DNA from 4 places in the Microscilla marina ATCC 23134 genome. Region 4 is predicted to be linked to each of the others. Evidence: riboswitches for the same ligand, from Rfam matches in the RefSeq annotation. Region 4 holds a riboswitch; each other region holds the start of a gene.
The links. A riboswitch is a leader RNA that binds a small molecule or an ion and turns the genes downstream of it on or off. The one in region 4 is predicted to bind cobalamin.
Positions count from the first base shown of each region.

Region 1: another riboswitch for cobalamin. It lies ahead of M23134_RS19960 (TonB-dependent receptor); the one in region 4 lies ahead of M23134_RS03300 (acyl-CoA thioesterase).
Region 2: another riboswitch for cobalamin. It lies ahead of M23134_RS01810 (ABC transporter substrate-binding protein); the one in region 4 lies ahead of M23134_RS03300 (acyl-CoA thioesterase).
Region 3: another riboswitch for cobalamin. It lies ahead of M23134_RS06720 (cob(I)yrinic acid a,c-diamide adenosyltransferase); the one in region 4 lies ahead of M23134_RS03300 (acyl-CoA thioesterase).

Region 1 covers NZ_AAWS01000022.1:19,792-21,997, forward strand. The annotation lists gene M23134_RS19955 (DUF1987 domain-containing protein) at 1-309, shown strand, start outside; cobalamin riboswitch at 615-811, shown strand; gene M23134_RS19960 (TonB-dependent receptor) at 907-2,206, shown strand, end outside.
Region 2 covers NZ_AAWS01000002.1:135,988-138,193, reverse strand. The annotation lists gene M23134_RS01815 (T9SS type A sorting domain-containing protein) at 167-529, opposite strand; cobalamin riboswitch at 1,007-1,200, shown strand; gene M23134_RS01810 (ABC transporter substrate-binding protein) at 1,238-2,206, shown strand, end outside.
Region 3 covers NZ_AAWS01000006.1:146,164-148,369, reverse strand. The annotation lists gene nadE (NAD(+) synthase) at 1-382, shown strand, start outside; cobalamin riboswitch at 667-819, shown strand; gene M23134_RS06720 (cob(I)yrinic acid a,c-diamide adenosyltransferase) at 985-1,623, shown strand.
Region 4 covers NZ_AAWS01000003.1:165,218-167,423, reverse strand. The annotation lists gene M23134_RS03305 (class I fructose-bisphosphate aldolase) at 1-300, shown strand, start outside; cobalamin riboswitch at 578-769, shown strand; gene M23134_RS03300 (acyl-CoA thioesterase) at 923-1,333, shown strand; gene accD (acetyl-CoA carboxylase, carboxyltransferase subunit beta) at 1,741-2,206, shown strand, end outside.

The DNA.
Region 1 (2,206 bases), on a different contig from region 4:
GGAGAATCGTACAGTGAGTACACCCTCGAGTTTTTTGAGCCAGTCCTCAGTTGGTTGTCAGGCTACTTAGCACAAAATAGTCAATCACTAACCTTTAACTTTCGGATGAACTACTTTAATACCAGTACCTCCCGAAGGTTTTTTGAGATTTTAAAAATGTTGGAAGATTTTTACCACCAACAAAACAATGAGGTAGTCATCCACTGGTACGCCAAGTCAAACGACCTGGATATGATTGAAGCAGGCGAAGACTACAAAGATGACTTTGCTACACTTCCGTTTCATATTTCAGTACAAAAAATAGATTAATCATTGCTCATTACCCAATGCTGTTTCCCTCATACTATGACCACTATGGTGGAAGCAGCATCTATCTATAGCTCATAACTTTTACCCCACAGGCAAGCTTCCTTTGTGTTATCACTTTAATTTTACCTAGTAAACTTCATTTAAGAAACGAAGGCTTCAAAGCACTTCAACCATCACTGCCCCAAGCCATTTCCCGGCCTTTTATCGTCAGTCAAAATAATCAGTTACAGTCAAAAAGCAGGTTAACAATCAATCAAGTCAAACTTTTTAGTGCTTAAAACTTGCTTTTGCTTCAAAAAAAGTCGTTCCTTTGCACCAGTTTTGGTAACACTCCTCTTTTTCAGAGGCGTGTTTTAATAGGGAATCTCGTGTGATTCGAGAGCTGTCCCCGCAACTGTAAGCCACCAAACAAATTCATCACCCCTGCCACTGTTGTTAACTCCAACGGGAAGGCGTTGAATTTTGGGCAAGCCAGGAGACCTGCCAAAAAAAGCCTGCAATCAATATTTAGAAAGGCGCACTAGCATCATTGTTTCGGGCGAAAACAGTGATTGTTCAATAAAATTCATTTTACTCTTTATTTTCATGTACAGACAGGTGTCGAAGTTCAAGTGGGTATGGTGTTGCCTGTTGACCTTGGTAGCGTTTCGGGCTCAAGCCCAAAGTGATACAATCATTGGTGGCGATGTGCTCAAAGAAGTGCGCATTTATGGTATTCCCATAGAAAAATACGCCACTGGTAGCAAAGTTCACCGCTTAGACAGTGCTTTGCTGGCTACAGTCAATCATACTACTCTGGCAAACATATTACAACAACAGTCGCCAGTATATATCAAGTCTTATGGTAACGAAATGCTCTCTACTGCCTCGTTTAGAGGTACAGGTGCCGGGCATACGGCGGTATTGTGGAACGGACTCAATATTAACACGCTTAGCAACGGACAAACTGATTTTAGCCTGGTGCCCATGTTTGTTATCGACCAGGTGAGTATTCAACCAGGGTCGGCAAGCGCCATGTATGGCAGCGATGCTATAGGGGGCAGTATTCACTTACAAAACGACCCTACCTGGCGCAAAGGTTGGCAAGCCGAAGTTCAACAAAACATAGGTAGCTTTGGGCAGTACTTTAGTGCAGCCAAAGCCAGCGTTGGAACGGGCAAGTTTGAATCGGTAAGTCAGGTATACCGTTACTCTGCCAACAATGACTTTAGGGTGCGTATCTCACCTACCGAAAATAGTACTCAGCAAAATGCCAGTGTATACAACTATGGTTTTCAGCAAGCCTTGAGTTACCGCATTGCCTCTAACCAATATGTGTCGGTGCAGGGCTGGTATAGTTTCTCAGATAAACAAACCCAGGCAACCCGTGGCGATAATTTTAGCAATGATTTGATCAAGCAAACCAACACTCGTATAGTGGCCGATTATGTGCTCAATGATAAGGTGGGCTTTTTGAATGTAAAGTTGGGCTATATAGACGACTACTTGTTGTATAACGAAAACTCTACCACTGCCACCAGGCGTGGAATAGCCACTATCAGATATGAGAAACAACTCAATACAAAGTTAAGTCTCCAGGTGGGGTCGCAGTGGACCCACATCAAAACCAATGTAGATGCTTATGGGCGAGACATTGCCGAAGACCGCACCGCCATTTATGGTTCGTTGCGTTGGCAGGTATTACCGCGTTGGCAGTTGAGCGCCAATGTACGCCAGGCACACGTGACTAGTTTTGTGGCTCCTTTTGCCCCTTCGCTGGGGTCGGAGTTGGCTTTGTATAAAACAAACAACAAAAGCCTGATTTTCAAACTTTTGGCTTCGAGAAACTATCGAGTACCTACGCTCAATGACCGTTTTTGGCAGGGAGCAGGTGGGGTAGGCAACCCAACGCTCAGAC
Region 2 (2,206 bases), on a different contig from region 4:
GTGCCTCAGCCAGCCTCGAGTATACGCCCTCAATCTCGACACTTATTTTGAACATGTTCCTTAGTGATGTGTTTGACAACAAACCTTATTGCCATACTTTGTTAAAAATCGCTGAATTAATTGGGCAAATTTTACCCAAGATGGAATCAATGTATTGATACTGTCACTACAGGCTCTTAAGTCGCTTTATTACCTTACCCTTAGCACTGGTAATTACCAGGTAATACCAACCTTTGGGGCGCGTATCAAGGCGCAAGGTATGCAACGAAAACCCGTATACCGATTTCACTGCTTTTTGGTATACTGTTCTTTGCAAAGCATCTTGTACTTGTACAATGAACGGTTGGCTTTGGGTTGCTTTGATGATGACCGAAAAAACGCGGGTAGGGCTTGGGTTAGGAAAAACCTCTACCTGTATATTGGGGGCAACTTCCTCAGGCTTGGTTTGGGCTTGTTGGGCTTGCGCCAATGCTGTAACCAAACAAGTAGCGAATACAATTACTTTGATTTTGAACAGGACTTGATACATGATCATTTATTTTTTAGTGAGAGTTGTTCGCTTACTAACGTTTGCTACCCCTAATCCTTGTATAGGGCTTTCTTATAAAAAATGAGAAACACTTGGTTACTTGTTTGAAAAAAGTACATCTTCCCTCCTGACGCCTTCGTTTGTGTCCCCACAAACGAATAAAAAGTCAAAACCTCGAAATACGTTTATGCAACGATTCGATCCGGATGTGATGTTGTTATTTACTGATAACCAAGCGATTAAACAGAAAATAATTTTTAGCCTTAAATTTTATAAGAAAGCCCTAAATTCTTGTAACAACAAGTTTTATACTCGCTGACAACCAAGCACTCGATCAATCGCGTCGTCCTAAAAACCAATCACGAAGACTAAAGGGAGGACGTTTAGAAAGCTAACTCACTTAGCACCAAAAAACTATCCATTCATTGCCCGAAGCTTATTGCTTTTGCCTACATTTGCCCAAATTTTTGGTGAGCATACATGCTCTTTGTATCTGGTACACAAAACCAAGTTTACCAGACACTCAACAGGGAATCAGGTGTAAGTCCTGAGCAGTCCCCGCTGCTGTAACCCAACACAAAATAAGTAAGCCCCGGTGCCACTGCCATTTTAGGTGGGAAGGCAGCTTGCTTTTGGGAAGTCAGAAAACCTGCCAAAATAATGGTTTCATTCATTTGCTTTCGGGTGAAAGGTAAAACATGTTCATTTATGAAGTATATATTCAAGCAAGCTTTGTATGGCTTGTGTATGGTCTGGTTTTTAAGTAGTTGCCAGTCAAACAACCGCCAACCACAAGACCAAAGGAGCGACTCGACAAAAACCAATGCCTCTCAGCCACTATTTGACAAAACCACGCTCAAATACGCCCAGAACTTTAAAGTAGATTATTACGATCACTACAAGGTAGTCACAGTGACCAAGGCATTTACCGACCAAACCGACAGCCTACAGTATGTATTGGTACCCCACCAGCAACCAATACCTAAGGGTTTTAAGCCCCATCAAATAGTCCATGTTCCGGTACGCTCTATGGTTACTTTGTCAACCACCCACGTGGCGCTTGCCGATGTATTGGGGCTTACGGAGTTTATCACGGGCAACGCCAACAATGCCTGGATAAGCTTGCCCTCGATGCAAAAAAGAATCAAAGAAGGTAAAGTAGTAGAGTTGGGCAGCTCGCGTAATTTTAATCAAGAATTGCTTGTATCATTGCAACCCGACATAGTGCTCATGAGTAGCACACATACCGCTGGTTATCAAAAAAAACAAGCCGTGATGGGCAAAAGTACCTGCTTGATAGTAAACTCAGGCTGGATGGAACAACACCCCTTGGCACGTGCCGAATGGCTTAAGTTTTTGGCCGTGTTTTATAACAAAGAAAAACTGGCTACAGAAAAGTTTGATGCTATAGAAGCCCAATACCTCCGGGTAAAAAAACTAGCTGCCCAGGCACAAAAAAAACCCAGCGTACTTTGTGGCTTGCCTTTTAAAGGTACCTGGTATACTGCCAAAGGGGGCAGCTACATGGCGCAGTTTATCAGAGATGCTCAAGCTGCTTATTTTTGGAACAATACCCCAGGCAGTGGTAGTCACCCCTTCGACTTTGAAACTGTATTTGCCAAAGCCCACAATGGCGACTTTTGGCTCAATGTAAGCGCCGCCAAAAGCCTGAAAGAA
Region 3 (2,206 bases), on a different contig from region 4:
ACTGGGACAAAAAGAACTAAGGCATGTCAATGCTTTGCAGCCTACTGCTGAGCTTCGCCCCAAAGACGATGACAGTACTCAACAACAAACTGATGAGAAAGACCTGATGCCTTACGAAGTATTGCAGGCTATAGAGCGCCTTACATTATATGAGCGCCTTTCACCCAAGCAAATATTTGAACAACTGCAATCAGAAGTAGCAGATATAGAACTCTTGAAAGAACATATTCGTAAGTTTTTTCGCTTATGGAGTCGTAACCAATGGAAACGAGAACGGTTTGCTCCTTCTTTTCACTTAGACGATTACAGCATAGACCCTCGTAGTTGGTTTCGCTTTCCTATTTTATCTGGTGGTTTCCAGCAAGAACTGGAAAGTTTGTAGCGTTTTTTAAAAGAGAGGTGTTTTTTTATGAAGGAGATTATTTGGGTAGTTTACTAAGCTATGCCTCATTGTAAATATTTGCTTTGAAAACATCCCTTCTTGCGTTATCTTTATTGCCATAGTTTAGAGTGTAAACTCATTTTGGTTTTTGATACAAACGAAAATAATAACCTTGCTTTTTGCTAGAACTCACCCTGATTTTTTGAATGGTTTACATTTCATTATTAAAAGTAAAGATGAGTTCTCAGGCTATTCTGCAGGAAGCAAGGTGTTTATCATCTATTATTAAAAGTCAAGATGGGGGCTTGGTTTAAAACCAAACTCTTACGCTATGCAAATAAAGTAATAAGGAATCGTGTGAAAATCATGAGCTGACGCGCAACTGTAACTGGAAAAACTCCACAAGCCAGGATACTTTACTTTATTTGTCAATTTGATAAAGCTTTCGCGAACCAGGGCTGGATCAAGACTAACAGGTCAATTCTACAAGTCCATCATCTGAATAGTACGCTCCATTCAAAAGGAGACCCAAACACTTACTAGATGTTGTATTGTGCTGGTTGCTTTAGGCTTAGCTCTTATCCGCCCTCAAACAAAAAACAATGAAAATATATACTAAGAAAGGAGATGCCGGAAAAACGGGTTTATACGGTGGCAAGCGAGTATTCAAAGATGATATTCGAGTAGAATGTTATGGTACACTTGATGAAGTAAACTCTACCATTGGTTTGTTAAGGGCTAAATTAGATATTAGCCATGAGTGGCAAACCAACTTGCGAAAAATTCAGAAAGATATGATGGATATGATGTCGCATTTGGCGCGTCCCTCTGATGTTAAAAAAGTAAATACAAACCCCATGCCTACCGATGGGGCAGATTTTTGTGAGCAATGGATTGATCAGTTAGAAAATAATTTAAGGACTGCCTCTGATTATTTTTTGTTGCCAGGAGGCAATGAAGTGTCTGCTTTGTGCCATGTGGTACGCACGCAGATGCGTCGTGGTGAGCGACACCTAGTAAGCCTTATGAAAGAAGATGAAGTACACGAAGCCATTCCTGCTTATATCAATCGTTTATCTGACCTGTTTTTTACATTGGCTCGCGCCGAAATGGATAAAAACATGGTGGAAGAGGAAAAGTGGCAATTATTTGTTTACAAAAGAATTAAAAAAGAAGAGTCGCCTTTGAGTGAAGAAGAAAAGGCTGCCAAGAAAAAAACGGTACGTCCTAAAATGAAGTAATCCAGGGCGTTAAGCATTAAGTAAATGCACTACTATTTGGGATGAGTTTTGTTTTCTGACGAACTTTAAAAATCGCGCAGAGTTCGCTTTCTGAATTTCGATGCATATCGGAACCTTAGCTACGCAAGTTTTTTAAAGTAAAGTCAGGGGGCAAAAGTCGCCAAAGAACCGAGGCTACAGTTCTACTGTGCCGAGTTTCTAAATCCCGAACTTGATTCGGGTATGTTCGAATTTAATGGGTTAGGTATTTAGTGTTTAAGGTACTAGGTTTAACTGAGAACCGACTTTTCGCACGTATACTTCAGAATTTTCAAGACTTAAACAGGTATTTCTCAATATAAAAATTCATAAAAACATTAAAATAAGAATTATATTCTAAGGGGTTTTTACACTTAGCAACAAAAAGAGATTTTAAATGATATAAGGTATTTTCCCTAAAGCAAAATACACTGATAAGTTACTGATCTTCAAGCACTTGTTAATTATTGATTTTTAAAATACACGTGCGGAAAGTGGGTGAGAATTTTATAAGTATAAAATTATTGAGTTAAAACACCTTTTCAGATGGGAGGGTATCACAATA
Region 4 (2,206 bases):
TTTAGCAAGTCTCACCCAAAAATGTATAGTGACCTTGCTTCTGACAACCCTATTGACTTGTGTCGTTATCAAGTGGCTAACTGCTACATGGGACGTATTGGGCTTATCAACTCTGGTGGGGCGTCTGGTGGAGACAGCGACAAGGCGGATGCAGTAAAAACTGCCGTGATCAATAAACGTGCTGGTGGAAGTGGCTTGATCTTAGGGCGTAAGGCTTTCCAAAGACCTGTAGCAGAAGGAGTAGACATTTTGAATGCTGTTCAGGATGTGTACTTAGAAGATAAAATTACATTGGCCTAAGCCTAAGGGCTTAGGTCTCAAAACACAAGTAAAACCACTTCTAACTAACAAATTTATAATCTAATGAATATACTATGAATTTGTTAGTTACCTGTTTAACTAACTTGCTGTGATGAGCTCAACGTAGTTAAATAGGGAGTAGCACCGATATTCATCGGTATCTAAGGACTTGCGACTTGTTGCTTAAAGCTTGTCCCTGTTGGAGCTTTTAACCATCGTGGTTTTACTGAATTTTTATTTTTTAGTTTCCGCAGTATTCAATGCTGCGGATTCTTTTTTTCAACACACTTTACAAGGTTTTGCTACGGCAAACGAAAAGGGAAGCTGGTGAAAAACCAGCACTGTACCCGCAACTGTAAGTTGTAAAAGCTCTTTTTTGCACATAATGCCACTGTAAGTATGCGTACTTATGGGAAGGCGCAAAGAGTATGCAACGAGTCAGTAGACCTGCCTTGTAATAGTTAGTATACTTAACTTTCGGGAGCTAGAGTTGGGTGTGAGGCGTTTGGAAAATAACTATGGAATGACCTTTTTTATAAAGTAAATTCATAGCCTTGTTGCGCTTTGCCCTCTTTGTAACTCTCTCCTAAAAGATGGTTTTACCCCAAAACAATCATTTAAAATGGATACAAATTTAACAAAACGTATTGAAGAGTCAGAAACGCATATATTCAAGGCAGTTTTTCCAAATACCACCAACCACTATGACACCTTGTTTGGGGGTACCGCCTTACAACTTATGGATGAAGTGGCCTTTATTACAGCTACTCGGTTTACCCGCCTTAAGGTAGTAACGGTAAGTTCTGACCGGGTTGACTTTAAACAACCCATTCCGGCAGGCTCATTCATAGAGCTAATAGGCAAGGTAGTCAAGGTAGGTAATACCAGCCTGGGGGTGCAAGTAGATATTTTTTTGGAACACATGTACGAAGAAACCCGACAACGAGCCATTTCGGGTAATTTTACATTTGTGGCCATTGATGAAAACAGACACCCATTAACTATCCGGGAAAATTTACCTAAAACAAAATAATTATCAGCACAAGCTACAAGTACAATATCTTGGAAGTTAGGAGGTATGCCACACATTTTTTGGGTGAACAATCTTACATAACTTTCATAAATTGATTATTTACATTTAAATTTGGCGACTAATTTTAAGTCAGTTACATAAAAAACACAAACCTGATAACAACGGGTTTATTTATAAAACTTTATAAGTCAGTTATTTACATTTAAAATTTGGTGAAACGGGCATCTTTTAACTTTAACAAAGATCAATGCCTACACCTGTTTTCAGATATTGGTAGCAGGTAATAAATGCTCTGAAAAAAGAGTATTTGATGCATCAGACCAGTCATAGCATCAGGTTTTTCTATAAGGGTAGATACCCTCCTGTGCTTGTACCTCTGACCACTTGTTACCCCAAAAAACAAAAATATGGCTTGGTATAAAAGAGAAAAAAAAGGGATTATTACACCTACCTCAGCAAAAAAAGAAACTCCTGAGGGGCACTGGTACAAATGTCCAAAATGTAAAAACGTAATGAACTCGCGCGACCATAAGCAAAATGCTTATACTTGCATAGAGTGTCATTTTCACGCCAGAATAGGCTCTAAAGAATATTTTGAGGTGTTTTTTGACAAAAATGAATTCACCGAACTGGACGCAAATATGATGTCTGGCGATCCGCTTGATTTTTCAGACACCAAGACTTACCCTACACGTATTCAACAGTCACAATATAAATCTGGATTGAAAGATGCCGTAAGAACTGGTCATGGGAAAATGAAGGGGGAAAATATTGTATTGGCAGTCATGGATTTTGGCTTCATTGGAGGATCAATGGGTTCGGTTGTTGGTGAAAAAATATCAAGAGCTATAGATTTTGCCCGTGAGAAAAAAT